4 regions of the Cobetia sp. BL01 genome follow, and region 1 is predicted to be linked to each of the others. Evidence: predicted binding sites of a transcription regulator. Region 1 holds the regulator's gene; each other region holds the start of a gene.
What was found. Region 1 encodes FNR, which switches genes on or off when oxygen is low (the NO sensors DNR and NnrR bind a similar motif). Its sites were predicted from a motif close to TTGATNTANATCAA; they were not measured.
Positions count from the first base shown of each region.

Region 2: adhP (alcohol dehydrogenase AdhP) is a predicted target of FNR. The motif match lies at 4,323-4,336, and genes of this name have one in related genera.
Region 3: ACZYGA_RS00415 (cytochrome ubiquinol oxidase subunit I) is a predicted target of FNR. The motif match lies at 4,943-4,956, and genes of this name have one in related genera.
Region 4: clpB (ATP-dependent chaperone ClpB) is a predicted target of FNR. The motif match lies at 2,071-2,084, and genes of this name have one in related genera.

Region 1 is NZ_JBVBEE010000004.1:115,832-123,411, reverse strand. Features, by position in the region: gene ACZYGA_RS09245 (alpha/beta family hydrolase) at 1-709, opposite strand, end outside; gene ACZYGA_RS09240 (cbb3-type cytochrome c oxidase subunit I) at 860-2,299, shown strand; gene ACZYGA_RS09235 (cbb3-type cytochrome c oxidase subunit II) at 2,296-2,955, shown strand; gene ACZYGA_RS09230 (hypothetical protein) at 2,952-3,230, shown strand; gene fnr (fumarate/nitrate reduction transcriptional regulator Fnr) at 3,587-4,336, shown strand; gene ACZYGA_RS09220 (fatty acid cis/trans isomerase) at 4,435-6,933, opposite strand; gene bufA2 (BufA2 family periplasmic bufferin-type metallophore) at 7,241-7,513, shown strand.
Region 2 is NZ_JBVBEE010000004.1:359,594-367,173, forward strand. Features, by position in the region: gene ACZYGA_RS10210 (Nramp family divalent metal transporter) at 90-1,406, shown strand; gene ACZYGA_RS10215 (response regulator) at 1,457-2,263, opposite strand; gene exaC (acetaldehyde dehydrogenase ExaC) at 2,704-4,224, shown strand; gene adhP (alcohol dehydrogenase AdhP) at 4,493-5,521, shown strand; gene ACZYGA_RS10230 (pyridoxamine 5'-phosphate oxidase family protein) at 5,702-6,193, opposite strand; gene ACZYGA_RS10235 (CreA family protein) at 6,385-6,876, opposite strand; gene ACZYGA_RS10240 (DOPA 4,5-dioxygenase family protein) at 6,950-7,291, opposite strand; gene ACZYGA_RS10245 (sulfite exporter TauE/SafE family protein) at 7,392-7,580, opposite strand, start outside.
Region 3 is NZ_JBVBEE010000001.1:108,397-115,976, reverse strand. Features, by position in the region: gene ACZYGA_RS00440 (hypothetical protein) at 1-627, shown strand, start outside; gene ACZYGA_RS00435 (DUF3726 domain-containing protein) at 624-1,412, shown strand; gene ACZYGA_RS00430 (RidA family protein) at 1,512-1,895, shown strand; gene ACZYGA_RS00425 (DUF2474 domain-containing protein) at 2,065-2,277, opposite strand; gene cydB (cytochrome d ubiquinol oxidase subunit II) at 2,289-3,296, opposite strand; gene ACZYGA_RS00415 (cytochrome ubiquinol oxidase subunit I) at 3,314-4,729, opposite strand; gene ACZYGA_RS00410 (aminotransferase-like domain-containing protein) at 5,277-6,698, opposite strand; gene ACZYGA_RS00405 (DEAD/DEAH box helicase) at 6,969-7,580, shown strand, end outside.
Region 4 is NZ_JBVBEE010000011.1:7,398-14,977, forward strand. Features, by position in the region: gene clpB (ATP-dependent chaperone ClpB) at 1-1,926, opposite strand, end outside; gene pgeF (peptidoglycan editing factor PgeF) at 2,254-3,033, opposite strand; gene rluD (23S rRNA pseudouridine(1911/1915/1917) synthase RluD) at 3,073-4,026, opposite strand; gene ACZYGA_RS15270 (outer membrane protein assembly factor BamD) at 4,133-4,924, shown strand; gene ACZYGA_RS15275 (NAD+ synthase) at 5,076-6,710, opposite strand; gene ACZYGA_RS15280 (PP0621 family protein) at 6,891-7,154, shown strand; gene thiO (glycine oxidase ThiO) at 7,211-7,580, opposite strand, start outside.

The DNA.
Region 1 (7,580 bases):
TGATGGTGCATGGCAATCCGTAACCTTCGACTTCCTCGCAATGACCAAAGGGATCTCGCGTGCCCTGGCAGATCAGGCCCGGCGCATCAATTGCCGCCAGATGCTCGGTTCGCAGCGTGTCCGGCTTGCCGGTCGGGTGAAAGGGATAGCCCAGCGCATACCAGCCCAGGGGCGACATTCGACGTAGGCCTGATGAGGGGGCTGGCATGCCTCGCCCCTCCAGCTCCTGCAACACATGCGAGGCCACGCGACTCCCCATGGACTTGCCACCAAGCAATACCGGGCATGTCGCCAGAGACGCCCTGGCGGCAAGACTGGCGGCCAGCGCCTCATGCCAGCGCGTCATTTCCTCGATCAGCCCGGGCAGCCGCGGCGGCGGACGACGGCGTGCCTCGCAGCGCATCTTGACGAGGTAGGCGAAGTCGAATCCCAGCCATGCCGCCCCCTGGTGCACACAGGCCTTGCCGAACTGCTGATGGAAATCGGTCTCGCGTCCGGCGCCCGCCCCATGGGCATGCAGCAGAATCACCTGCCGAGGGCTGCCATGAATCTCCAGCGGACCGAACGAGGCCACCCAGCCTCGCCAGGGGCCGCGCGCCGCCAACGCCTCCTCTGACAGCTCCAGACGCTTTTCCAGCTCATCGGCGATGGCGTCAAAGGAAGCGACCTTGAAACCTTCCTCGGCGTAGGGGGTGGGAACGGCCGCCACATTGGACGCATCCCGATCTTCGTCCGATGATGAAGTGACAAGAGACACTCAGTGTCCTCCCTGGTAGCTGAAATGAATGCTGAATCGTCTCGTGAGTCGTGCTCTCTTCAGGAGAGCACATCGCTGTTCACTGCATGATGAGGTCATGACATGGGCACAGCACCTGATGGAGCAGGCGCCTCTCACGAGGTGATTCGCCAATTTGGCACGACGGCCATTCTTTCAGGCGCCGTCAGTCTATTGCTGGCGGCATGGCTGACCGCCGTGCAGTTGTGGCCAACCCTGGCCCCGCCCATCGCCTGGCTGAGCCATGGCCGTCTCGCCATTGTGCAACAGCATCTGCTGCTCTTCGGCCTCGGCGGCTCGGCATTGATTGCCAGCCTGTATTCACTGGTCAATCATGACACGCAAGCCCGGCCAGGCCAGCGGCGTCTCCAGCGGTTCACGCTGCAGGCCTGGCAGACGATTCTCGTGCTTGGCAGCATATCGATTGCCGCGGGCTTCGCGTCGGGGCATGGCCAATCCGAATATCCCTGGCCACTCAACCTGTTGATGCTGGCAGTGTGGATCGCGGTCGCGTGGCTCTTCCATGTCAACTGGAAGGCAGGACCGACAGCGCGCCTGCCCGTGGCTGGCTGGTGCTTCATTGGCTGTCTGGTGATGATACTGATGCAGCATACCCTGCTGTCACTGGCGGTGCCCCTGGGCCCGCTAACATCGTTACCCATGTTCTCAGGCAGTCTGGACGCGCTGCTGCAGAGCTGGCAGAAGGGAATGCTGCCCGGCGGCATGCTGGCACTGGGCTTCATTGCCATGGCGTATCAGGCACTCTCGGGACTGACCCGCCAGCCCCTTCACTCTCACCGTCTGGCCATCATCAGCTTCTGGCTGCTGGTATTGCTGCTGCCCTGGAGCGGCGCGGCGCTGCTGCATGCCAGCGCCCTGCCCCAGTGGAGCCAGGCGCTGGGAATGGCGATGGGGCTCCTGCTGCTGGCGCCGGGACTGGCCATTCCTCTCAACGGCCTGCTGACCCTCAAGGCGGACTGGCCCTCCCTGCGCCATCATCCTCAGACCTGCCTGCTCGGCGCGGCCCTGCTCTTTCTGGCCATCAGCGTGATGGAGCATGTGGCACTGTCCATCGCCCCGCTCAACGACATGACCTTCAGCGCCGCCGGCAGCCTCTCGCCGGCCGGCACACTGGGCGTCATCGGTCTGGTCAGCGTGCTCATGCTCTACCGTCTGCGGCTGCCTGAAGCACCCTCGGCGCTGATCATGACCCACGCCTGGCTGGCCATCGCCGGCACGTTGCTCTGCATCGCTGCCAGCTGGACCACCACCCTGCTGCAGGGCAGCCTGTGGCATGCCGTAGACGCAGAGGGACAACCGCTGCACTCCCTCGCCGACGTCCTGGCGGTGGCTCGCCCGCCGATGCTGATGACGCTGGTGGGGCTGAGTTGCTGGGCACTCGGCCTGCTGCTGATGGCAGCGTATCTCCTGCGCGCCTCCCGCCGTCCCATCACGCGCCCCTCTACCCAGCGCGCTCATCACCACATCGGGGATTCACACGCTCGGGGGAGGACACCGGCATGAGACACGTACTGCTCGAACGGCATCCGGGCCTGATGGTCGCGCTCTGCGTGATGGCGGCAAGTGTCGGCGCGCTGGCCCAGTTGCTGCCTCTGGGGTTTCAGGAGGCAGGGCAAGAAGTGACACCGCTGGATGCGCTGGCGCTGGAGGGACAGCGTCTTTACCTGCGGGAAGGCTGCCAGCAATGCCATACCCGAATGGTGCGGGATCTGCCGGGAGACCAGGCACGCCATGCAAGCCGGGACGCCGCCTCCCGCCACCTCATGGAGCGACCGGCCCTGTGGGGCAACGCTCGTCAAGGCCCTGACCTGAGCCGCCTCCCGGCGGAACATGATGAGGCCTGGCAACGCCTGCACCTGTACTCGCCGCGCCACAAGGTGGCGGATTCCAGCATGCCGGCCTACCCCTGGCTGTTCGAGCACGCCCTGAGCGGCGAGGGTGTCGCCGAGCGAATGCGGGCCCTGCAGGCGCTTGGCGTGCCCTACCGAGACGACGAGATCCTCGCGGCGCCCGCCCGGGTACGCGGCAAGGCCGAGGCGACCGCTCTGCTGGCCTATCTTCAACAGACGGATCCCCTTCGGCACTCATCCGCGACAATACCCGACCCGACAGGGGAGACACTCGCTACACTGACACTGACGACAGGAGCTGCACCATGAACCTGCTGGCAAACGTCGATCTGCCACTGTTCTGGCAGGCATGGATCAGCATGCTCACGCTGGGCAGCCTGGCCTTCTGCACGCTGTTGCTTGTCGGGCTTCGCTCGCGCAGCACCTCACCCGATGATGACCTGCAGGGAGATGGGCCAGGCGACGAACACCGCATTGACGGCACCCCTCAGCCGGACAGGCCGCTGCCGCTGGTCTGGAGTCTGCTGTTTCTGCTCACACTGCTGGTCAGCATGGGGCAGATCGTCATGTCCTTGAGTGGATGATGTCACCTGGCTCTCCCGAGTCGGATGAGGCAGGGCGTCGCAACCTGCCCCTTCGGGAGGTTCTGCGTCTAGAGTCATGCAGGACATCACGACACAATCAGAATTATCTAATATAATGCGCGCGATTCACGGAGCACTTCACATCCCGCCCCACAGGACGGGAACCCGTTCTGGGAAGTGCGCCTGACAGGTATCATTGACGGACAGCACCGACAGGCAGCAGCGACTCAGTCCATGAGGATGCTGCCTCTTCGTACAGGACCATGGAATCGCCCTGTACCAGGTGTCGCACCCGGACACCCCCACCCGAAACCCGCTCCCCACGAGTTTCGGCGTAATGCCCCAGGAGAGTCACCATGACGGCCCAGACAACGGCATCCCATCGATTGCGTGCGCATGAAGCACGCTGTCAGACCTGCTCGCTCAGCTCACTGTGTCTGCCGCTGGCACTGAACATGGAAGCCATCGACCAGTTCGACTCCATCATTCGGCGCCGCGCGCCGCTCAGAAAGGGCGAGGTTCTCTTCACCCAGGGCGAGCCCTTCGACTGCGTCTTCACGGTGCGCTCAGGCAGCCTGAAACAGATCAACACCGAGAACAGTGGCACGGAGCAGCTCACCGGTTTCTTCCTGCCCAGCGAGCTGGCTGGACTGGATGCCATCGACAGCAATGCCTACCCCGGCAGCGCCGTGGCACTCGAGACCACGACCGTGTGCGAGATTCCCTTCGATCGCCTCGATGCGCTTTCCGCCCAACTGCCGGAACTGCGCACCCAGCTGTTCAAGAGCCTGAGCAAGGAGCTGCATGAGGATCGTCGGATGATGATGCTGCTGTCGCGCAAGACGGCAGATGAGCGCCTGGCCAGCTTCCTGGTCAACCTCTCTCAGCGCTTCCGTCGCCGCGGCTATTCGCCATACAGTTTCCGTCTTTCCATGTCCCGCGCCGACATCGGCAATTACCTGGGACTGGCCGTGGAAACCATCAGCCGTATCCTGACGCGTTTCCAGGCTCAGGGGCTGGTGGATATCCAGGCCCGCGAGGTCCATATCCTGCACCTGGATGGCCTGATCGAGCTGGCAGAAGGAGAGTGTCAGGGCGGTCGCTGAACGCCCGTGATGCCATTTCTCTCACCACGAAGGCCCGCCACATCCTCATGTGGCGGGCCTTCGTGTTTTCCAGACAGCGCCAGGCGGCTCGGAGACGCTCAGCGATTCTGCAGACGGTTGTAATCCAGCAACCCGGCCTCGACGGGACGATCCGCATAATTGGCACGCAGCACGCTGTCCGAGAACTGCCAGAAGCGTGGATCGGTGCGCCGCACTCCGATATCGGCCATCAGCTGTCGATAGTCCGCCTCATCCTTGAGCACGGCGACCCGCCGTGCCAATCCCTGCAGCGACTCGGGTGTCAGATGCCAGAAGGCATTCGGATAATCCCCGGCCACGCCGCGCAGCACATCCAGCGTATCGCGTTCAGGACGCCGATTGGCTTCCTCGTCGAACAGACTGGTGATGTTGGCATGAGCCGAGTTGCGCAGCACGCTGAACAACTGTGGGTGCTCGCTTCCCTCCCGTTCCAGCGCAATGATGGTGACTTCCGGCAGCAGGCTGGCCGCCAGACCACTCACCTCGCTCAAGGCCTTCAATTCGCGGCGCACGGCATCATCCTCCAGCGTCTCCAGGCTACGCTCGTGGACAAGTTCCGGCGCCAGGCGCTCGCGCAGGCGGCGCATCAGCCCAATGCGCGCCTTCTCCGGTGAGGAAAGCTCTCCCGGTGTCCAGACGATATCGCTCGGGGCATCAAACTGGGGCGGCTTCTTGAACAGCAGCTTTTCCAGCCCAGAATCCACATCCTGATACCAGCTGTCATGCACTGCCTGACGCTCGCCGGCAGGCAGAAGCGCCAGCAGGTTGTTCTCGCCTTCCATGCGCAGGAAGTCCATGTACAGGCGCGTGGTCAGCTGGTGGCCGAGGTTGCCATAGACATCGAAGCCGGCCACCAGCAGGTAATGGATGCGCTCAAGCATCGGGTAATCGATCACCCAGGCCGTCTTGGGTACATTGCCGACCAGCCCTTTCATCACGGCAGCGTTGTCGAAGTGACGATAGACCGTCAGGGCGGCATTGGGGTTGTGATCGCCACCCTCGCCGCCTTGCCAGCCGCTGCCGTCCCACAACAGCTGCATGTCGAGACGCAGATTGCCGTCCTCGTAGGCCTGCATCATCAGCTTTTGCTTGGCCTGCAGATAGGCCTGCTGCTTGCGCTCGAACTTGATCCACGAGGAGATGGGCAATGCATTGCTGCTCTGCTCGGCAGGCAGGCTGAGATTCTCGCCCTCCCGTGCCAGGGTGCGCTCGACCTGCGGCAGGCTGAACAGTGATGGATCGGTGAAACTGACCCAGAAGTGGTCATTGATGACGTCCACGGCCACCTGGCCACGACAGACCGGCCCCTTGATGAAGCCCATGATGGTGTTCTGCGATTCATCCAGCATGAAGCGGTAACGTGACTCGGCAGGGATCGCCTCGAACGTCAGGAAGGGATTGGACGCCGTCTTGAGGTCATAGCCAGGCAGGTCATCCACCGTATAGTCCGGCGCGAGGAACAGCGACTGCCAGCGCTCCAGGCGCGCGTCACTCAGCGAATAGGGCAGATGATTCTTGGCCAGGATCGTCGAGCGCTCCTGCCATAGACGGTAATAGACGCGAGGGCGCCCGGCCTCGTCATGCGGCATGACGTCACGACCATCTCCGGGATAGGCGGCGTAGGGAGCGTCATAGGGGCGGCGCGAGGAGATGCGCTGGATGGGCTCGCCGGGCGGCGTACTGGAGCGCACCAGCGAGAAGAAGATCGGCCGGCCATTGGCTCCCTTGACCTCGGGGAAGTAGAGGTGCGTCAGGAACAGGTGCTCGTAGATGTAGCGACTCATCAGCCGCTGCTTGAGGCTGTCACCATTGAGGAAGGCTTCCACCTGCTGAATCCGTGGCACCAGGGCCTCAGACACCGGGCGCACCTTGGTCATCGGCGAGCCCTGCGCCAACCAGTTGACCAGCGTACGGTGCTCCTCATCACTGATCTGCGGCAGCGCATACGGCATGCCCCAGTCCGGGTGATCTTCCGCGAAGGCATCATAGCGCTCGATGGGCGCGCACACCTGACTGCGATTGAGCGACAGATCGAAGCGGTCTTCCGGCAGCAGGCCTTCCTCCGTCACCGGCAGGGGTTGCTTGCGCTTCTGGCTCAGCGAGCGGAACAGCACACTGCCTTCCAGATTGGCGAGCGCCGAGTCGTTGCGCTCGTTGAGCACCGGCGAGAAGTTCATGTCACGCCATTCAGCGGTGCTGTCGGCATCCTCGAACAGTCGCGTCAGATTGGCCGCCAGCAAGCGGGTGCCGTCATAGACAGGGGCGGGATTGATACCGCGGTCGATCCCGGCCGCCGAGGACATCTTGAGCTGGCACGGGGCGTCATAGCAGCCATGGCAGACCACGCAACGCGTCTCGAGGATCGGCTTGACCTCATCTTCCCAATGCCTCCCCGCCAGACTATCGCCGGACACGACGCGATCGCGTGGCTCGGGCGTCCCGAAACGCGCATCCAGCTGATGCACGGTGACGGCGCTACATCCTCCCAGCAACAGGATGACGAGGATGCTCCAGCGCCAGCGCGGGGTATGCCACAGGCGTCGAAGGGAGTTCAGCATGCAAGGCTCCATAAGCAGAGTACGAGACCGATGGACGGATCGGCCATGAGGCAGGCAGGGCTCGCTGCACACTGCTTCGACAGAGCACAGAAGACATGACAGGCACACAGTATGCCACGAGCAGAATAGCGTCTTTCAGAGGGTTTTCGCGCTCCCGGTCAAATTCTCGAGCCGCGGTGCATCCACCTTCACGCCGGCGACGTAAGACTCAATGACCCGGCAACGAGACCTGACTGGCCGGGTGGATATCTGCATCGAACCTTGCTCAACAACCAGAAAAAACGGGCTCGCCCGAAAGGAAACCATCATGACCATGAAGAAGACCGTGACTGCCGCCACCTTTGCCGCTGCTGCCGCTGCACTGTTCTCCACCGCCGCCCTGACCTCCATGTCCGTGCAGGCGGCTGACAACGCCGTGAAGTGCTCCGGGATCAACTCCTGCAAGGGCACCTCCGAGTGCGCCACCGCCACCAGCGCCTGCAAGGGCCACAATGCCTGCAAGGGTCAGGGCTGGTCCTACACCGCAAGTGCCGAATCCTGTGTCGGCGCTGGCGGCGAAGTCATCTCCGGCAAGAGCTGAGCACTCGAGATGAGGGCACCGTCACCCAGGTAACGGTGCCGCCAGGAGTCCCTGGACGCAACGGGAG
Region 2 (7,580 bases), 240 kb from region 1:
GCATGTATGCTCGTGTCATGACATCCCGCATCCCCTTTCTCTGTTCGCGGGCCATTGATCTGGCAGGTTTCCCCCCCATGCTGAATATCATGTCCGATAAATCCGTACGTCATGCCGCCAGCATGTCGCTGGGCAGTGAAGGTGAAGCCTCTGCTGCCGGCGGTGTGCGCACCGCACCCCCTCTGTCCCTTGCGGGTCGCCTGCGTCGCGCGCTGCCGTTTCTCGGCCCGGCGATGATCGCCGCCGTCGCCTACATCGACCCCGGCAACTTCGCGACCAACATCGAGGCCGGCTCCCGCTATGGCTATACCCTGCTGTGGGTGGTGCTGTGGGCCAACCTGATGGCGATGTTGATCCAGACCCTGTCCGCCCGGCTGGGGCTGGCCACCGGCAAGAATCTGGCGGAAGTCATCCGTGAACGCTTCCCGCGCCCGGTGGTCTGGGCCTTCTGGGTGCAGGCGGAAATCGTGGCCATCGCCACCGATCTGGCCGAGTTTCTCGGCGCGGCGCTGGCCTTCAATCTGCTCTTCGGGCTCAGCATGCTGGAAGGGGCGCTGTTGACCGGTGCCATCACCTACGCGGTGCTGGTGATGCAGCGCTACGGCTTCCGCATGATGGAGATGATCATCGGGGCGATGATCCTGGCGGTGTCGGCGGGATTCCTGCTCGAGATCATCCTCAGTCGTCCGCCGGTGGAACCGATCATCTACGGCCTGCTGACACCAGGTTTCCCGGATAGCCATGCCATCTTCCTGGCGGCCGGTATCCTGGGCGCCACCGTGATGCCCCACGTCATCTACCTGCATTCCGCGCTGTCCCAGAATCGCATCCGGGTGCGCGACAGCGGTCAGCGCCGTCGCGTGATGGGCTACTACCGTCTCGATGTGATCATCGGCATGGCGCTGGCGGGGCTGATCAACATGGCGATGCTGGTGCTGGCCGCCAAGGTCTTCCATGGCAATGGCGAGACCGGCGTGGCTTCCATCACCGAGAGCTACAAGCTGCTGTCGCCGCTGATGGGCCAGAATGCCGCGAGCCTGATCTTCGGCTTCACGCTGCTGCTGGCGGGGCTGTCCTCGTCCATCGTCGGCACCCTGTCCGGGCAGGTGGTGATGCAGGGCTTCGTCAACTTCCGCATTCCGCTGTGGCTGCGCCGCGTGATCACCATGGCACCGGCCATCGCCATCATCCTGATGGGGCTGCCGGAGCAGCAGGTGCTGGTCGCAAGCCAGGTGGTACTCAGCTTCGGGATTCCCTTCGCGCTGGTGCCGCTGTTGATGTTCACCGCCAATCGCCGCCTGATGGGGGACCTGGTCAATCGGCACTGGGTGACGGCCATCGGCATGCTGGTGGCGGCGATCATCATCCTGCTCAATGGCTATGTGCTGGTCGGGGAGCTGATGTAGGGCGAGTCACTCTGTCCCGACACCTGATGGGCAACGCCCCGGTTCGCGCCTCATTCGTGAGCGCTGGACCGGGGCGTTTCGCGTCGTGGGGCGGCAGAGGCCTCACTCGGGCCTGACACGGCAGGCAGGGCGTGGCTGGCCAGCAGGATCGCCTGCACCCGGCTGGCAACCCCCAGCTTGTGCAGGATGGCGGAGACATGCGACTTGACGGTGGTCTCCGCCACGCCCAGCTGCCAGGCGATCATCTTGTTGGACTCGCCCAGCACCATGCGTTCCAGCACGCCGCGCTGCTTGGTGGTGAGGGTCTGCCAGCGCCGCGCGAATTCAGCATCGCTGAGGCTCGGCGCCAGTTGGGGCGCTGGCGGTGGCATTGGTACCGATGATGCTGGTGCCGATGATGCAGATGCAGATGATGCTGAGAGCGGCGCTGGACGCGGCGCAGCGCGCATCAACTGGGCAGGCACGTAGACCTCCCCGGCCAGCATGCGTGCGAGGGCATCGCGCAGGGTCTGCGCCGAACTCGACTTGGACAGATACCCCACCGCACCGAGCGCCAATGCCTCGAGTACCGTCTCGCGCGCCTCGTGGGCGGAGAGAATCGCCACCGGCAGCCAGTCTGCCTCCTCGCGCAGGCGCGCCAGGCCTTCCAGGCCGTGGCTGTCGGGCAGGTCGAGATCCAGCAGCAGCAGGTCGAGGCTGTCAGCATGATGAGCGATCACGCTGAGCGCTTCCTCGAGACTGGCGGCCTGCAGCAGCTCGTATTCTGGCGTGGAGCCGTCAGCGACGGCCAGATTCAGGGTACGACTGATGGCATCACGGAACAGCGGATGGTCATCCGCGATCAGCAGACGGTACATGAAGGCTCCTGGCCGGTCGTTGGCGGGCGATGTTCTGGTCATGACGTTCCAGGCCATGACTTTCCTGATCATGACCTTGCTGACAATAGCTACCCTGAGCATAACGTCATGGCATGGTGTCGTGCCTTGCGGCCTTCGCGGTATGGCCCGTCTTTCCTGTCCCCACCTGTCTTCCTGTCCCATCTTTCTTGCCTGCCGGGTTTCTCCCTTTTCTCCTCCCAAGGGATGAGACGGTTTCCGCCCATGGGCGCATGTCGCGAATGCCACAAGTGAACAAGACTGTGAGGGTCGCCTGATCAAACAGTTCTTGATGCAGTCATTGATCCAGTCATTGACGGTCAGGCGAGGGACAGGAGCGCCACCTCCTGTTCAGGGCACCGACAACAACAGGTCGTCGATCACGAACGCCACTCGTGAATCCGACCCCACAGGAGTTCGCCATGATCTATGCCTCTCCGGGCAGCGCCGACGCGCTGGTCACGTTCAAGGACATCTACGGCAACTATATCGGCGGGCGTTTCGTCGAGCCGGTCAAGGGGGAATATTTCGACAACGTCAGCCCGGTGACGGGGGAGGTGTTCTGCCGTATTCCGCGCTCGAGTGCGGAAGATATCGATCTCGCGCTGGACGCCGCCCACAAGGCAGCCCCCGCCTGGGGCAAGACCTCGGTGCAGGAGCGTTCCAACATCCTGCTCAGGATCGCGGATCGCATCGAGCAGAACCTCGAGATGCTGGCGGTCGCCGAGACCTGGGATAACGGCAAGGCGGTGCGCGAGACGCTGAACGCCGATATCCCGCTGGCGGCGGATCACTTCCGCTACTTCGCCGGTTGCCTGCGCTCCCAGGAAGGCACCGCGGCGGACATCGATGCCAATACCGTCTCCTATCACTTTCATGAGCCATTGGGCGTGGTGGGACAGATCATCCCGTGGAACTTCCCGATCCTGATGGCGGCCTGGAAGCTGGGGCCGGCGCTGGCGGCGGGCAACTGCGTGGTGCTCAAGCCGGCGGAGCAGACCCCGGCCTCGATCCTGGTGCTGGCGGAGCTGATCAATGACCTGCTGCCGGCAGGGGTGCTCAACATCGTCAACGGCTACGGCGCCGAGGCCGGACAGGCATTGGCGACCAGCAAGCGCATCGCCAAGATCGCCTTTACCGGCTCCACTCCCGTGGGGTCGCACATCCTCAAGTGCGCGGCGGAAACCATCATCCCCTCCACGGTGGAGCTGGGCGGCAAGTCGCCCAACATCTACTTCGCCGACATCATGAATGCCGAACCCGAGTTCATCGACAAGGCCGCCGAAGGCCTGGTGCTGGCGTTCTTCAATCAGGGCGAGGTGTGCACCTGCCCGTCACGCGCCCTGATCCAGGAAAGCATCTACGACGACTTCATGGCCCGGGTGATGGAGCGCGTGAAGACCATCAAGCGCGGCAATCCGCTGGATACCGACGTGCAGGTCGGCGCCCAGGCCTCCCGCGAGCAGTTCGACAAGATCATGTCCTATATGGATGTCGCCCGCGAGGAAGGCGCCGAGGTGCTCACCGGCGGCAGCAGCGAGCAGCTGGAGAACGAGCTGGCCAACGGCTATTACATCCAGCCGACCCTGCTCAAGGGCCACAACGCGATGCGTGTCTTCCAGGAGGAGATCTTCGGACCGGTGGTCGCCGTCACCACCTTCCGTGACGAGGCCGAGGCGCTGGCCATCGCCAATGACACCGAATTCGGTCTCGGTGCCGGTGTCTGGAGCCGCGACATGAATGTCGCCTTCCGCATGGGCCGTGGCATCCAGGCCGGTCGCGTGTGGACCAACTGCTACCACCAGTATCCCGCCCATGCCGCCTTCGGTGGCTACAAGAAATCCGGTGTCGGTCGCGAGACCCACAAGATGGCACTGGAGCACTACCAGCAGACCAAGAACCTGCTGGTCAGCTACGACATCAATCCGCTCGGCTTCTTCTAGGCCTGTCAGGCAGTGCCGCCGAGGCTGGCGGCGCTGAACCCACCATTCGCATCGTCTTCTTGACACATGACCTCAATGCCCGCGCCAGATCCGATTGCTTGATCTGGCGCAGGGCAGGGAGCGCTGCGTCTGGTTTCAATGGAGAGGTAGGTCCGGGGCGTGCGCGAACACTGGCCCTCGCTCACGACCGGACGGGATCGCACTCTCCGCCTGATCTCTGGCTCGCCTTTCCAAGGTTCGTCTTTCGACAATGAATGAGGAGTCCATCATGGATAACAGCATGAAAGCCGCCGTGGTACGTGAATTCGGTGCACCGCTGGTGATCGAGGAAGTCACGGTGCCGCGCCCGGGGCGTGGCGAGATTCTGGTCGAGGTCGCCGCCTCCGGGGTCTGTCATACCGACTTGCACGCCGCGCATGGCGACTGGCCGGTGAAACCCAACCCGCCGTTCATTCCCGGCCATGAGGGCGTCGGTACCATCGCGGCGGTGGGCGAGGGTGTGACCCACGTCAAGGAAGGCGACCGGGTCGGGGTGCCCTGGCTCTACTCGGCCTGCGGCCACTGCGAGCATTGCCTGGGCGGCTGGGAGACGCTGTGCGAGAGCCAGCAGAATACCGGCTACTCGGTGAATGGCGGCTTTGCCCAGTTCACGCTGGCAGACGCCGGCTACGTGGGGCGTCTGCCGGACAGCGTAGGCTTCGTGGAGATCGCGCCGGTGCTGTGTGCCGGGGTCACGGTCTACAAGGGCCTCAAGATGACCGACACCCGTCCCGGTCAGTGGGTGGTGATCTCGGGCATCGGCGGCCTGGGCCACATGGCGGTGCAGTATGCGCGCGCCATGGGCCTGAACGTGGCGGCGGTGGATGTGGATGATGCCAAGCTGGAACTGGCCCGCCGTCTGGGCGCGACCGTGACCGTCAATGCCATGAAGGAAGATCCGGCAGCCGTCATCAAGCGCGAGATCGGCGGCGCGCACGGCGCGCTGGTGACGGCGGTATCACCGAAGGCCTTCGATCAGGCCCAGAACATGCTGCGCCGTGGCGGTACCCTGGTGCTCAACGGCCTGCCGCCGGGTGACTTCCCGCTGCCGATCTTCTCCACCGTGCTCAATGGCATCACGGTACGTGGCTCCATCGTCGGCACGCGTCAGGACCTGCAGGAGGCGCTGGACTTCGCTGCGGAAGGCAAGGTCGCAGCCACCGTGCAGACCGGCAGGCTCGAGGACATCAATGACATCTTCGGGCGCATGATCGACGGCAAGATCGAGGGGCGCATCGTGCTCGACATGAAGGCCTGAGGCGTTCACTGTCCTGAACTTGACCCCTCTCCATCGACGACAGGCCTGCAGGAATCGGCAGGACTCCAGATACGACAACGCCAGCCCGAGGGCTGGCGTTGTCGTGTCTGGCATGGCCGTGTGCGTCAACTCTCACGCGGGCACTTCAAAGAGCTCTCCATGACGAGCTCGGGCTTCTGCTCATACCGTGCCGAATTTCTCGTTCTCACCCATGTCCGGGGTGTGGTCCTTGTCGAGGTTGGCGCGCGCAATCTCATAGAGTTGATACGCCTTGCTCTCCTTGGCCTTCCAGTGTTCACCGGATTGCACCTTGACCTCCAGCAGAGTGACATCGGGGTCATCCTTGCCTTCCGGGAACCAGGCGGCCACGAACGGATTCCAGAACTTGTCGATCAGGCCCTGATCGCGGTGCAGATTGGCATGACCGCTCAGCGACACATAGACGCCATCATCCTGATCGGAAAAGCTCAGGCAGACCTCGCTGTCCTTCTTTGCTTCAAACACCTTCTCGGCACTGGCGCGGGTGAAGAACCACAGGGTGCCGTCGTAGTCATCCTGTACCAGATGCATCGGGCGGGCATGTGGCATGCCGTCACCCTGCGTCACCAACATGCCGACCTTCACATCCTTGATCAGCTTCCAGATCTTCTGCTTGTGCTCCGGGCTCGACATCGTGTGTCACTCCTTTGCCTCATGCGAATGAAAATCCGGCTGGCTAGCCGTTGAACAAGACCTTGGAGCGACACCCCGCAACTTCAAGGGACGATGGTGAAGCTTTCACTTGATGAGTCAGAACTTTATGAATAAAAGCTTGATAAATCAGAGCTTGATGAGTCAGCGTTTGATTCAGGCGCCGAGTCGGCTCACTGCGCTGCCGGTGCCTGCCAGGCCTCGCTGCCCCACAGCGGCACGCTGCTCAGCGCATGCTTGAAGCTGCCGCTGGTTTCCTTGGTGCTGTAGGCGATGTAGAGCAGGCTCTGGGAGTCACGGTCCAGAATACGGCGGATCTTGAGGCTCTTGAGCAGCACGCTCTTGGACTTGCGATAGACCTCCTCGCCACTCTTGGAGGTGTCGATGTCGGCGAGCATCGCCGGGGTGATCGGGCCGGTCTGGCGGCAGGCGATGCTCATGTCGGAGGGATCGGAGAAATCGAGATTCGCCTCGATGTTGCTCAGGTGACAGGTCACGCCCGGCACCTTCGGGTCGATCAGGCTCTCGATCTTGATGTCCTTGGTGGTGAACAGGCCCAGCGAGACATCCCCGACCTCATTGTCGTCACAGCCGGCCAGCAGCAGGCCAGAGGCGATCACGCCCAGCAGGGCGGCACGAGGGGATAGGCGGCGCAGTCGAGTCATGGGGTCATCCTTGAGTCAGTGGGTAAGGCGAAGGCGGCAAGGCGATGATAGCGTGTCGGGCGACGTCCGGGCCTCACTCATCGCCGAAGACGTGCAGATTCAGCAGGTGGGAGCTGCCCAGCCACATCACGCCCTGGGTGTGATCAAAGAGATCATCACCGGTGCCGGCATGCACGAAGATGTCCAGCGTGCCGCGATTGAGTGCCAGCCACGGGATGATGCGCCCGAAGTCTTCGGGAGCGAAGGACAGCTGACAGCTCCACAGCGGGTGCGGGCCTACCGGTTGCTCATGGAAGCGACCGACGCGCAGCGGAAAGTGCTGCTCGGCCTGGGCCGCCAGCTCGCGAGCGGCGGCCAGACTCTGCTCATCGGTGTAGTAGAGGTGTGCGTGGTAGTAGTGGATCTGCGGTGTCATGGCGTTGCCCCGATCATTCTCGAATGTCTGTCTGAAAGCGTGGACCAGAAGGTCATGCTGGCTGGCGGCAGAGGTCGCCAGGCGTGATGGCGCGCGGACATCAGCCCCAGGCCTTGTAGATCAGCTGTACGCCGACCAGTGCCATCGCGAGGATGATCAGGCGGAAGAACAGCTTCTCGTTGACGCGGGATTGCAGCCACAGGCCGCTCCTGACACCTGCCCAGGCCACCGGCACCAGCAGCAGCGAGGTGGACAGACTGGTGAGGTTGACCTCGCCCAGCGCCACGTA
Region 3 (7,580 bases), on a different contig from region 1:
ACCCCGGACATGCCACTGGTTCACCTCAAGCAGGTGATCGAAACGCACTACGACTGGACGTTGCGCTTCGATTTTTCACTTCCCGAGAATCGCCACTGGTTCTGGTATCGCTCGGTCGAGAAGGAGGAGCCTCGTCTGGGAGTCCGCGACAGGGAGGCGGGCGCCGACAAGGAAATGAAACTGGCGATTGCCCCGCGCGTCGCGGATACCCATGCGGCGATCAGTCAGTACTTGGAAGACCACCCTCGTGCCTTGGTGGTGGAATTCCTCATCCATTGCCCACGTCACAAGGATATCGTGCGCCGCATCCAGAGCATGGCCAACACCAGCTTTGGCGAGATACGCGCCAACCTGTGGGCGCGGGACATGAAGCCCATGCACCTGTTGCGGACCAAGCTCTCATTCTTCGGTGCCAGCCGTTTCGACCCGAAGTCTGATCGTTGGGTGCGTATCACGCTCTTCCAGGGGGCTCCGCTGGTGGAGGAACTCAACGCCGAGCCAGAGGATCCTGTCGCGTTTGATGATTGGAGCTTCCCGCTGGCACCGCAGCTTGCCAGCACGACGCGGCCAGAGATGACTGCCGATCCTCGGCAGGGCAACACCACGACAGTGGGAGGAATGCCATGAAGGTCTCCTACAACGAGCTTCACGGACTGTGTCGCAAGGCCTTTCAGGCGATGGGGTTCGAAGACGGTGATGCCGGTGATGCCGCCGACATGGTTGCCTGGATGCAGCTCTATGAGCTGGAAGGGCTGGCGGCGCTCAATCGCGGACTGCGTTTCTTGCTGGAGGATACCGAGGAGCGTCCGCCGGAAATTGTCTATGCCGATGGAGACCTCGCGATACTCGATAGTCACGGCCACAGCGTATTGAAGAGCTCATCGCTGGCGTTGGAACTCGGTTTCGCCAAGGCCCGTGCGCGTGGCCTCGCTGTCATCAAGATCCAGCATTGCCACAATCGGCAGCTGATCATGGGCTATCTGGCGCGTCTTGCGGGGCGTGGCATGAATGTTACCGCCTTCTGGCGCAACGCCCAGGATGTGGATGAGGCGATCGGCTGCCCCATGATCGAGCAGGTCGTGGGTTTCAGGGCCAACAGCTCGGTCCCCGAGATACGGGTCTATGCCGTGCGTGAAGTGCCAGAAGAGAATGAGCCCAATGACGGCATCACCCTGGTGATGGCCAACCATGTCGATCTGCTGCCATCCCTTCGCTCCGACTATGACGTTGACCTGCTGGCCTGTCATGAAGAGTCGAAGCTGCTTGCCTGTCGCCAACGAGCCATGCAGGAAGGGATCGAGGTGGATGACGAACTCTGGTCACGCCTGAAAGCGCTCTCGACACGCCTGCTGGTCGAGGCAACGGAAGGTTCTCGCAGTGGTGCCGGCGCCGGTATCACCGACAACGACTGACCTCTCGCTTCTCAATACGCCCCAACATTCCATGATTCGCCGCTCTTGCGCCGGCGAGTCATGGAGTGCACCTATCGAAAGATTTTCGAGGAATCACCCATGGTTCATCCCGTCAAGACTGATCTGTTTGCCTCTCGTGCGCCCCTGTCATGGGCGAGTGTCGGCAATGGCATCCTGTTCACTGCGCAGATTCCAATCGACGCCGCTGGCAATGTCGTGGAGGGTGGAATTGCGGCTCAGACCCGCCAGACCCTGGATAATCTGATTCATACCCTGGAATGCGCCGGTGGTGACGCCTCCTCGCTGACCCAGGTACTGATCTATGTGACTGATCGCGAGCACCTGGCGACGGTCAATGGCATCTATGCCGAGTACGTGCGTGAGCCGTATCCCAATCGGGCTGCCATCATCGTCTCCGGGTTTGCACGCGAAGAGATGCTGGTGGAGATGGTCGCCTATGCCGCACTGGAGGTAGATGGTTAAAGCCACCGGGATGCGGGTGAGGATATGACCCGACACATTTGCGCCCTGCATTGAGTGGTCATTGAGGCCCATCGGTTTACCAAGCCCTCAGGCCAACAAGAAAGACGCCGAAGCATTCCCCGCTTCGGCGTCTTTTGGTCTCTACGTGATGTTTTCTTTCGCTGTGCTTTCAGGGCGTAAGGCCCGCGGCCTGCATGAAGCGACGCAGTGCCAGAGAGACGAGGCCCAGCGCGCTGACGCTGCCTCCCCAGATCACCACCAGCCAGCCGACTTTTCTGAGCCAGCTGGCCGGGCGCACAGGTGTTCTGGAAGGCTCGATGCTGGGCCTGGCTGTGGGGGCGTGCAGTGGCGCTGAAGGTGACTCACGTGTCGGGGATGTCATGTCAGCGCCTCTCAATGGTAACCATCGGTATGACGGACCTTGCCCTTGAACACGAAGTAGCTCCACGCCGTGTACACCAGGATGATCGGCAGGATGAAGAGCGTGCCGACGAGGGCAAAGCCCTGACTTTGTGGCGGAGAGGCCGCTTCCCAGATCGTCACATGACCGGGAATGATGTCAGGCCACATGCTGATGCCGAAACCGCTGTAGCCCAGGAAGATCAAGGCCAGCACCAGCAGGAAAGGCTGGGCATGATATTCAAAGGCGACGGCGCGGATCAGCGCATAACCGGCCAGCACTACCAGCACTGGCACCGGCAGGAACCAGAACAGCTGCGGCAGCGTGAACCAGCGTTCGGCGATGGCGGGGTGCGCCAGCGGAGTCCACAGACTGACGGCCGCGATCATGATCAATACCCACAGCGTCAGCGGGCGCGTCAGGGCAAACATGCGCGCCTGGAGAATGCCTTCGGTCTTCATGATCAGCCAGGTGCTGCCGAGAAGCGCATAGGTGAACAGCAGCGCCACACCGCAGAACAGCGGGAAGGGTGATAGCCAGTCCAGCGAACCGCCGCTGAAGTGAACCCCATCGAAGGCGATGCCCTGGATGTAGCCTCCCAGTGCGACGCCTTGACTGAAGGTAGCCAGCACCGAGCCGCCCACGAAGGCCTTGTCCCACCAGTGGCGACTCGCGTCCGAGGCCTTGAAGCGAAATTCGAAGGCGACACCGCGGAAGATGAGGCCGATCAACATGGCGACAAGAGGAATGCTCAGGGCTTCCAGCAAGACGGCGTAGGCCAGCGGGAAGGCCGCGAACAGCCCCGCGCCGCCCAGCACCAGCCATGTCTCGTTGCCATCCCACACGGGCGCCACGGTATTCATCATCACATCGCGGTCCACCTTTTCCTCCACCCACGGGAAGAGAATGCCGATGCCCAGATCAAAGCCGTCCATGATCACGTACATCATCAGGCCGAACAGGATGATGCCCGCCCAGATGACAGAAAGGTCGATACCCATAGCGTTCATCGCTCCGGTCAGTGAGTGGTGCCGTCGAGAGATTCCTCGATGGCCGACAGTGGACGGGATGGCGTGCGTGGCTTGCCGGGGCCGCCGCTGGGGGCGTGACTGTCATCACCCTCAGGCCCTTTCTTGATCAGCTTGAAGATGTAGTTGATCCCCGTGCCGAAGACGATGAAGTAGACCGTGACAAAGGCTGTCAGGCTGATGCTGAGGTGAACGGCACTGTGGGCAGAGACGGCATCTTCCGTTCTCATCAAGCCGTAGATCACCCACGGCTGGCGGCCGACCTCGGTGGTGAACCAGCCCGCGAGTATCGCGATCAGACCGGCCGGCCCCATGGCGACGGCCAGTCTCAGCCAGCGCCGCGAGGTGAAGAGCCTGCCCTTGCGGGCCAGATAGACACCCGAGAGGCCGAGCAGAATCATCGCAAGGCCCAGGCCGACCATCAGGCGGAAGCTCCAGAACACGACGGTCGAATTGGGGCGGTCGGCGGCGGGGAAGTCCTTGAGCGCCGGCACCTGCTTGTCGATGTCATGCATCAACAGCAGGCTGCCGAGGGCCGGAATCTCGAGCGCAAATCGCGTCTCTTCGCGCTGCATGTCGGGCACACCGAAAAGGATCAACGGTGTCGGTTCCCCATGGCTGTTGTCCCAATGGCCTTCGATGGCCGCGATCTTGGCCGGTTGGTGCTTGAGCGTATTAAGGCCATGCATGTCGCCGACGAAGGCCTGCAGCGGGGCGGTCACCATCAACATCAGCACCGCCATGACGAGCATCTTGCGCACTTCCGGGGTGTCGCGTTTCTTGAGCAGCAACCAGGCGGCGGAGGCAGCGACGAACAGCGAGGTGCTCAGGAAGGAGGCCAGTGCCATGTGGGCCAGGCGATAAGGGAAGGAGGGATTGAAGACGATCGCGAGCCAGTCGACCGGCACGACGATGCCATCGATGACCTCATGCCCCTGAGGGGTCTGCATCCAGCTGTTGGACGACAGGATCCAGAACATCGAGACCAGGGTGCCGAGCGCCACCATGCAGGTCGAGAAGAAGTGCAGGCCGCGGCCGACGCGATTCCAGCCAAATAGCATCACGCCGAGGAAGCCGGCTTCGAGGAAGAAGGCGGTCAGCACTTCATAGGTCAGCAGTGGCCCGGTCACGCTGCCGGCAAAGGCCGAGAAACCGCTCCAATGCGTGCCGAACTGGTAGGCCATGACCAGCCCTGACACCACGCCCATCGCGAAGTTGACCGCGAAAATCTTCGACCAGAAATGATAGAGGTTGCGGTAGACCTGTGTGCCCGTCTTCAACCACATGCCTTCCAGCACCGCCAGATAGCTGGCGAGGCCAATGGTGATGGCCGGGAAGATGATGTGAAACGAGATGGTGAAGGCGAACTGTATCCTGGCCAGGTCGATGGCCTCGGTGCCGAACATGGCAATGTCTCCTGAGTAGGCGGCAAGGGGGACGGCCCTGCCTGAATCTTCGCCGCTACTCTAGGGAGCCACCGGAAGCCATAACAGGCTCAGTTGTGCGAGAAAAAACCATATCAGTTGCGAGCTGAATCTTGGTCAGTCGTTAAATGCCCGTGAGCCAGCCAGGTGGTCTGGCGAGAATCCAGCAAGGCGAGTCGGGCAGGAGGGCGCACTCTGATTCACGTCAGCACTATGACGGGGTCAGGCGCGTGCCACATCGCCCTTAGCGGCAGGCCCCGCCATGGCGGGCTCTTGCGCACCCTGCTAGGGCACGCGTGCGGCATCAAGGCATGCAGCCAGGGTGCGCAACAAGGTGCGACATCCAGGTGTGGCAAGCGGCTGGCGCGCGAGTGACATGTGCCGCAAAAGGCTGTTTTCGCCCCCGCGGATGACGAGTGAAGACTGTGTGGCAAGGCGGCCACAAGGGCTGCGGCATTTGCGCGCACTCATGCGCGGATATACTCGAGGCACTCCTCGCACCTCGCATGCAGCCTGAGCGGTCCGCGTTTCAGGCTGCCTTGAGCAATTCACCCAATGTCTGCATGGCGCGCTCTGACGCCGCATCCCATGGGTGGCCGTAGCTCAAGCGAATGCAATTCTTGAAGCCCTGGGTGGCCGAGAAGATAGGCCCCGGCGCTAGGCTGATGCCGTGGGCCAACGCCTGCTGGAACAGGGCCAGCGAGTCGATGTGCTCGGGAAGCTCGCACCACAGGAAATAACCCCCGTGGGGGTGGGTCACGCGAGTGTCTTCGGGGAAGTAGCGATCAATGGCTGCCAGCATGGCTGTCTGCTGGGTCTCGAGCGCCAGACGTAGCTTGCGCAGGTGGCGGTCGTAGCCGCCATGCTGAAGGTAGTCGGCCAGGGCCACTTGGGCGGGCAGCGATGGCGAGATGGTCGTCATCAGCTTGAGGCGCGAAATCTCCCGGGTATGCCGCCCCGCGGATATCCAGCCCACCCGATAGCCCGGTGCCAGGCACTTGGAGAACGACCCGCAATGCATCACCAGACCTTCGACATCCAGCGCCTTGACGGGTTGCGGGGGCGACACCTCGGCACGTTGATCGAAATACAGTTCCGCGTAGACATCATCCTCCAGCATCGGTAGCTGATGACGGCAGAGCAGCGCATACAGTTCGGCCTTGCGTGCATCGCTCAGGCTGGCCCCCAGCGGATTCTGCAGATGACTCATGAACCAGCAGGCCTTGATGGGCAGCGTCTCCAGACGATTCTCGAGTACCTCGAGATCAATCCCTTCGCGCGGGTGTACCGGAATTTCCACCGCGCGCAGCTTGAGCCGCTCAAGCACCTGAAGCGTGGCATAGAAGGCCGGCGCCTCGATGGCGACAAGGTCCCCGGGCTGGGTGACACATTGCAGACCAAGATTGAGCGCCTCCATGGCACCATTGGTGATCACCAACTCCTCTGTCGGCAGCTGCATGCCATTGACCATGTAGCGCTGAGCGATCTGTCGGCACAGGTCAGGATGGCCTGTGGTCATGTCGGAGATCACGGCATGCGATGACAGCTGGCGCAGCCCGCGCGTCATGCTGGTCGCAAGCCGCGCGAGGGGAAAGAGCTCCGGGCTCGGGAAGGCAGAGCCGAAGGGGACGGTATCGTTGTCGCGCAGTGAGCCCAGCACCGAGAACACCAGTTCACTGACGGCGACATCGGAAGGAGCTTGCTGCTGCAGGGCGACATGCGGCTCATCGAGTATCCGCGAGGCATTGTCACGCACGAAATATCCCGAGCGCGGCCGCGCACTGATCAATCCCTGATTCTCCAGCAGGTAATACGCTTGGAAGACGGTAGAGGGACTGATGCCATGCGCCTTGCTGGCCTGACGCACTGACGGCACGCGCTCACCTGGGGCGAGAATGCCGGTACGAATCAGGTTTGAGATCTCGGCAGCAAAGCGTTCATAACGCTTCATGGGAGCTATCCTGGTGGGCTGTGGAAGGGCAAGGATACCGAAGTGGGGGACGGCGCTATACCAGAGAGTCTCAGGTGGCATCGCGACTGATACCTTAATTCTCATGGTGTTCGCTCACTTCTCTGGCTATCGGAGCAAGCCCCTTTGCATAGAGGTTTGCTTCGGTCCATGAGGCTTGTTAGGCCTGCCCTATGGCGGCGAATCCGTCTGGTTTACTAGCAGTCCCGTAATTTGCTCCAATATCGTCATATTTCTATGGAGAGTGCCGCTGTGGCAGCCACTGGTTTGAGTAATGCATCGTTCGCCTTGAATATCGCACTCCTTCAGCATGGATGGCGTGATGAGTTTGATGCAGGCACCTTGGAGCGTGGTCTGCGTTACGCGCGCCAGCAGCGAGTGGATGAGCAGTGGCAGGTAGAGTTGGATGAGAAGGGTGGTTTGACGCTTTCTGGCGATGTCGCGGGCAGTCTGGGCACCCCTTATCGCACGATGATCATGTTGGCTCCTGTGGGTACTCGGCACCAGATGCGAACAGCTTGTAGTTGTCCGGTGGGCAGTACCTGCAAGCACGCAGTCGCATTGATCGATACCTTCCTGAGTAGCGGCCCTTTGGGGAAAGCCCTGGAGGTTCCTGACACGCTTGAGCCCGACGAAGTGGAGCAAGCGCCGTCACTTCAGGCGGCGAAACGTGAGTGGACAATCTGGCTGCAACATCACAGTCAAGCCCCGGCGGTGCCGTCAGCCGTCCAAGTAGGTGCCAACCACCGTCTCGGGTTGTTCCTTGATGTGCAGTCCGGCCACAGGGGGCTTCCCGCGCTGACGGTGCAGCCGGTGTGGTTGAGGCCCTCCAAGAGCAAGACGCAGCTTGATCGATGGGTCTCG
Region 4 (7,580 bases), on a different contig from region 1:
CTTCTCCATGAACTCGGACATGTCGATGCGCACCATCGCCTCTTCGGTATCGAACAGGAAGCTGGCCAGCGACTTGCAGAGCTCCGTCTTGCCGACCCCGGTCGGGCCGAGGAACAGGAAGGAGCCGTTGGGGCGATTCGGGTCCGACAGCCCGGCGCGTGAGCGACGCACCGCATTGGCCACCGCGATCACCGCCTCGTCCTGACCGATCACCTTCTCGTGCAGCGCCTCTTCCATGCGCAGCAGCTTGTCGCGCTCGCCTTCGAGCATCTTGGAGACCGGAATGCCGGTCCAGCGCGAGACGACCTCGGCAATCTCCTCCTCGGTGACATTGGAGCGCAGCAGCACGTGGGCGGAGGTATCCGCCTCGCCTTCGCCGGCTTCGCTGATCTGCTTCTCGAGCCCCGGAATCACGCCGTACTGCAGTTCCGACATGCGGCTGAGGTCGCCGGCACGCCGCGCCTGTTCCAGATCGATGCGCGCCTGTTCCAGTTCGGCCTTGAACTGCGCTGCCCCCTGGATACTGGCCTTCTCGGCCTTCCAGACCTCATCGAGATCGGCATATTCGCGTTCCAGCTCCTCGATCTGGTCCTCAAGCGCGCCGAGACGCTTGAGTGCCGCTTCGTCGGTCTCCTTCTTGAGGGCTTCACGCTCCATCTTGAGCTGGATCAGACGGCGGTCGAGACGGTCCATCTCCTCCGGCTTGGAGTCCAGCTCCATGCGGATGCGTGACGCGGCTTCATCGATCAGGTCGATCGCCTTGTCCGGCAGCTGACGGTCCGTGATGTAGCGCGATGAGAGGCGCGCGGCCGCAATGATCGCACTGTCAGTGATATCCACCCCATGGTGCACCTCGTAGCGTTCCTTCAAGCCACGCAGGATGGCGATGGTGTCCTCCTCGCTGGGCTGATCCACCTGCACCTTCTGGAAACGACGCTCCAGCGCGGCATCCTTCTCGATGTACTGGCGATACTCGTCAAGCGTGGTGGCACCGACACAGTGCAGCTCGCCACGCGCCAGCGCCGGCTTGAGCATGTTGCCGGCATCCATCGCGCCCTCGGCCTTGCCCGCGCCGACCATGGTGTGCAGCTCATCGATGAACAGGATGACTTGGCCTTCTTCCTGCGACAGCTCCTTGAGGACGGACTTGAGGCGCTCCTCGAACTCACCGCGGAACTTGGCCCCCGCCAGCAGCGAGCCCATGTCGAGAGACAGCACACGCTTGTTCTTGAGGCCTTCCGGCACCTCGCCATTGACGATACGGCTGGCCAGCCCCTCGACGATGGCGGTCTTGCCGACACCGGGCTCACCGATCAACACCGGGTTGTTCTTGGTGCGACGCTGAAGGACCTGAATCGTGCGACGAATCTCCTCGTCACGCCCGATCACCGGGTCGAGCTTGCCGTCGCGCGCACGCTGGGTGAGGTCCATCGTGTACTTGTTGAGTGCCTCGCGATTGTTCTCGGCGTCGGCATCTCCCACCGCCTCGCCACCGCGCAGTGCATCGATGGCGGAGGTCAGGGCGGGCTTCTTGATGCCCGAGGAGGTGAACAACTTGCCGAGATCACCGCCCAGCTCCAGCGCGGCCAGCAGCGCGAGCTCGGAGGCGATGTATTGATCGCCGCGCTTCTGGGCTTCGCGGTCGGCCAGATTCAGAAGCTTGCCGAGCGCCTGGGAAGGCGCGACATTGCCGTCGAACTGGGACACGGTGGGCAGGTCATCCAGTTGACGCTTGAGCCCGCTCATCAAGCTGGTGGCATCGCCGCCCGCCTTGTTGACCAACGCCTTGAGACCGCCATCGCGGTCCTCCAGCAGGGCCAGCAGCAGATGCTGGGGATGGATTTCATTGTGGCCTCGCCCGACGGCGAGCGACTGGGCATCCGCAAGCGCGTTCTGCAGCTTGCTGGTGAGTTTGTCGATGCGCATGGTGCCTTCTCCTGAGAGTCATGGCGGTACTCCTCTTCTCAGGAGCTTCGCCTGTAACATTTCGTATCTAACCCTAGAGATGGGGGGCTGGGGGGTCGCTTTCAAGGCGTGATTTGCGGCAACGCAGCATGTTGTCCGCGAAGCATGATCCAGATCAGGTTCCCCTGCAGCAGGTTGGCCCTCAGCGCCTGAAGATGTCGCCAGGGGCTTTCGCTCGACACGGAAAAGCGCCCCGCCAACCTGAGCGATAAGGTCAACGGGGCGCTTTTGTCTTTCGGCTTGCCGAGCGTCGGTGCATCGCGGCGGCCAGGTCTCCACTTCATGCTATCAGCGCAGCCAGATCACCGTGGCCATTCGCCCCGTCACGCCATCATCACGGCGATGGGAGTAGAAGCGCGATTCCGAGGCAGTGCAGAAGTGACCGCCACTGACATGGCCGACCCCCGCACGCTCCAGCCGCAGGCGAGCCAGCTTGTAGAGGTCGCCCATATAGTGGCCCAGCCGATAGGGGCTGGATTCGAAGGCGTCGTCGGCCTCGGGGAGATCCGCGATGAAGGCGTCACGCACCTCGGGGCCGACCTCGAACTGGGCATTGGAGATCGCCGGGCCCAGCCAGGCCATCAGCTCCCCCGGGTCATCTCCAAGACGGGCGACAGTGGCTTCCAGCACACCCTCGACCAATCCGCGCCAGCCCGCATGCGCCACGCCGACTCGCGTCCCCTGACGATCACAGAACAGCACCGGCAGGCAGTCCGCCGTCATCACCACGCAGGCCTGCCCCGTACCGGTACTGATGCAGGCGTCAGCACGTGGTGGCACCGCCTCATGGCGCTCATCGGCGTGACAGACGTCAAAGGCATCCACCACCTGAGTCCCATGCACCTGATCCAGCCACGCCAGCGGACGACCATCATCGACCTCCGCCGCGAGCAGGTCACGCACCCGCGCGACCATCGCCGGATCATCCCCGACATGCCGCGCCGGATTGAAGCCAGCGTATGGCCCCTGACTCGGGCCACTCTCACGCGTGGTCACGAAGGCCTGCACCGGACTGGGTGCTGGCCAGTCCGGCAGAATCAGGGTCGGGCGTAGACTGTCGTCGTGCATAACCTCTCCTGGCGCGATGGGATACGCGAACCGAGCCCCTCAGCGGGCGATGTCTTCCTTGAGATAGTCGATCAAGACCAGCATGTCACCCGGCATCTCGGCGCGGAATTCGACTTCCTTGCCCGAGATCGGGTGGATGAAGGCGAGGCGACGGGCATGCAGCGCCTGACGCGGGAACTGACGCAGCAGCTCCTTGAGCGGGTCACTGGCCCCCGGCGGAAGCTTCAGACGGCCTCCGTAGACCGGGTCCCCGATCAGTGGATAGCGCTGGTGCGCCATGTGCACACGGATCTGGTGGGTACGCCCGGTTTCCAGCTTGCAGCGGATATGGGTATGGCCCCGGAAGCGCTCCACCACGCGAAAATGCGTGATCGCCATCTTGCCGCTATGGGTCACGGCCTGACGCTTGCGATCCTTGGGGTGACGCCCGATGGGCGCATCCACGGTACCGCCCGCCGTCAGCACACCGGTCACGACGGCATCGTACTCGCGAGACACGGTACGCGCCTGCAGCTGCTCGACCAGGTCCGCCTGGGCGGTCAGCGACTTGGCGACCACCATCAGGCCACTGGTGTCCTTGTCGAGACGATGCACGATCCCGGCACGCGGCAGCATGGCATTGCCCGGACAATGGTGCAGGATGGCATTGAGCAGCGTGCCATCCGGATTGCCGGCCCCCGGGTGCACGACCATGCCGTGCTCCTTGTTGATGACCAGCACGTCGTCATCCTCGAAGACGATCTCGAGCTCGATGTCCTCGGGGCCATGACTGACTTCTTCTTCAAGCTCGGCGGTCAGGGCCAGACGTTCACCGCCATAGACCTTCTCGCGGGGTTTGACGGCGGCACCGTCGAGGGTCAAGGCACCGGTCTTGATCCAGTGCTTGAGGCGCTCGCGGGAATAGTCGGAGAAGATCTCGGCGCAGGCCTGATCAAGGCGCATGCCAATCATCGCCTCCGGGATCCGCTCTTCGCGGTTGATGGTGTCTGCCATATTGCTCTCTGAGGCCGTTTCGCAGGAAAGGGCCTTTGCTTTATAGTGAGTGCGGATCGGCGGATTCTAGCATGCCCGCCATGGATTGCCCGAGATGAGGAAACCGATGCGCGCCCTTCCCTTGACTGCCTTCGCCCTGGCCAGCACCTTGCTGGTCGGCTGTGCGTCCAACGAGCCGGCACCGGATCTTCAGGAGCAGGAGCTGTACCGTCAGGCTCAGGTTTCCCTGGATACCAGCCGCTTCAACTCCGCCGTGCAACAACTTGAAGCACTGGATACTCGCTTCCCGTTCGGCAGCTATGCCGAACAGTCGCAGCTGGAGCTGATCTACGCCTACTACCAGGTGGACAACTGGGAAGCCGCACGCGCGGCGGCCAGCCGCTTCATTCGGCTGCACCCGGACCACCCGCAGGTTGATTATGCCTACTACATGCGTGGACTGGCAGCCTATAGTGCAGGGCGCTTCAGCCTGGAATCGCTGGACCTGATCGACATCTCCAAGCGGGATCTCGGTGCGACGCGGGACGCCTACGTCGACTTCGGCGAACTGGTGCGCCGCTTCCCCAACAGCACCTACGCCGCAGATTCGCGTCAGCGCATCATCTATCTGCGCAACGTACTCGCGCGTGGCGAGCTGCAGACAGCGGATTTCTATCTGCGCAAGCAGGCCTATCTGGCCGCCGTGAAGCGTGGTGAGTGGGTGATCGAGCACTACCCTAACACTCCTGCCACTCGCGATGCGCTGGCCGTGATGGTCGAAGGCTATCTGGGCCTCGGTCTGCGCGACCGCGCCAGCGAGACGCTCAAGGTGCTGATCCAGAATGATCCGGACAACAAGCGTCTGGATGGCCGTACCTTCGAGCCGCGCTACGTGAAGGCGGATGACCTGACCGTCTGACGATCAGGCTTCCCGCCTCACCATCGAAAAGCCCGTGATCACCGATCACGGGCTTTTTTCATGCGAGTGTCGACTCAGCACCGCTGCATCCGAGCGTCATCGGCATCTTGCGCAAAGAATTCGCAATCCCTGACACCGGACATGAGTTACCTCAATCGCCGGCTGCCCAGCCATTGACGATCGGGTAGCGACGGTCACGCCCGAAGCCACGCGGCGTGACACGCACGCCAACCGGTGCCTGACGGCGCTTGTACTCACAGCGGTCGACGAGACGCACCACACGATAGACATCCTCTTCCTCGAAACCGGCACGGATGATCGCCTCGGCACTCATGTCACCCTCGATGTAATGGGTGAGAATCGCATCCAGGGTGTCGTAGTCCGGCAGCGAGTCGCTGTCGAGCTGGTCTTCGGCGAGCTCCGCGGACGGCGGACGCGTGATGACACGCTCCGGAATCGCCGGGCCCATGGTGTTGCGCCAGTTGGCGAGACGGAATACCCAGGTCTTGTAGACGTCCTTGAGCGCATTGTAGCCACCGACCATGTCGCCATAGAGCGTGGCGTAACCCACCGCCATCTCGCTCTTGTTGCCAGTGGTCAGCACCATCAGGCCCTTCTTGTTGGAGATGGCCATCAGCAGCACGCCACGACAGCGTGACTGCAGGTTCTCCTCGGTGGTGTCGCGCTCACTGCCGGCAAAGCTCTCCGCCAGTGTCTCGGTGAAGGCCTCAACCATCGGCGCGATGGGCATCACCTCGTAATTCACGCCCAGCAGTGTCGCCTGCTCGGCAGCGTCTTCCCTGGAGATGTCCGCGGTGTAGTGGTACGGCATCATCACCGCATGCACGCGGTCCGCGCCCAGCGCATCGACGGCAATCGCCAGCGACAGGCCGGAGTCGATGCCACCAGAGAGACCCAGCACCACGCCCTTGAAGCCGCTCTTGTTGACGTAGTCACGCAGGCCGGTGACCAGTGCACAGTAGAGCGACTCTTCCGGTGACAGCAGCTCGGCGATCTCGCCGCTCTGCGGCGCCCAGCTACCGCCTTCCTCCTTGAGGAACTGCACCGGCATCAGGCCGACATCCCACCAGGGTGCCTGCACGCAGGTATTGCCCTCGGCATCGATGGCGGCGGAGCCACCATCGAAGACCAGCTCGTCCTGGCCACCGATCTGATTGACGTAGACCAGCGGACACTTCACTTCGGCCGCCCGCTGAGCGAACAGATGATTGCGCTCGGCCGGCTTCTCCAGATGATAGGGCGAGGCATTGAGGCTGACGAGAATGTCCGCGCCGGCATCCCGCGCCTGACGAACGGGCGCGCCATCCCACAGGTCTTCACAGATGACGATGCCCAGACGGGCGCCGCGGCATTCCACCACGCAGGCCTCGGAGCCCGGCGTGAAGTAACGCTGCTCATCGAAGACCTGATAATTGGGCAAGGCCTGCTTGGCATACTCGGCGATCCACTCGCCATCCTTGAGCACGCCGGCCAGATTGTAGCGCTTGCCGTCACGCATGCCGGGGTAGCCGACGATGACCATCACGCCGCGCGCGACCTTGCTGGCCATCCGCGCGCGCGCCTCGTCGAGTCGTGCCTCCATGGATTCGCGCAGCAACAGGTCTTCCGGCGGGTAGCCGGTCAGACACAGCTCGGGCAGCACGACGACGTCGGCCTTGTGCTCGAGACTCGCTTCACGGACGGCTTCGATGGCACGCTCGGTATTGCCGGGGATATCACCGACCAGCGGGTCGAGCTGGGCCATCACCAGAGTCAGATCTTGCATGCGGTAAGGATCTCTCGATTGGCGGTTCGATAAGGGGCCAGTACACTGTGGCCAGACATCTGGCTCAGACTGCTGAGCCGTGCACCGGCTCATCAGTCTCATGATGGCCGCCATTGTCCCGCAAGGTCGCGCCGCTGGCAAAAAGCCACGCGCGCCGCCTCATCTGGGAGTCATATAGGAATGAGCCTGTTGATCATCCGTCTGCTGGTATTCGTCGTCCTGTTCTGGGCAGGCCTGCGCCTCTATCGCATGTATCGCCAATGGAAGCTGAGCCAGGACAACCACGATGACGGCCAGCCTGCCGAGCGCGAGGCCCAGAACATGGTGCGCTGCGCCTACTGCGATCTGCATCTGCCGGAAAATGACGCCATCCGCCATGAAGCGCTGCACTTCTGCTGTCAGGAGCACCAGCAGCATTTCCTCGACGAGGGGCCACGCAAGTAACGCGCTGTCTTCCCCCTCGAGACGAAGGCTCGAGGGGGAAGACACCATGACGATGCTCAGGCCCAGCGCGTCGCGTCTGGCTGGGACGAGGCTTCCAGCGTGGCGATCTCGCCCAGCAAGGTCTCGGGCTGGTAGGGGGTGGGGTCGATGATAGGCGTACGCCCCAGCAACTGGTCCGCCAGCAGGCGGGTCGAGGCCGGCGCCAGTACCAGGCCATTGCGATAGTGACCGGCATTGACGTGCAGGTGGCGGCGTTCGGGCACGGCACCGATGAACGGCGTGCCGGTCGGCGAACCGGGACGCAGCCCCGCCCAGTGATGCTCGACCTCACACTCGGCCAGCGCCGGGATGATCTCGCAGGCGCTCTTGATCAGCGACTCACGCGCCTCAAGGGTGGTCGCCTTGTCGAAGCCGACCTCCTCCAGC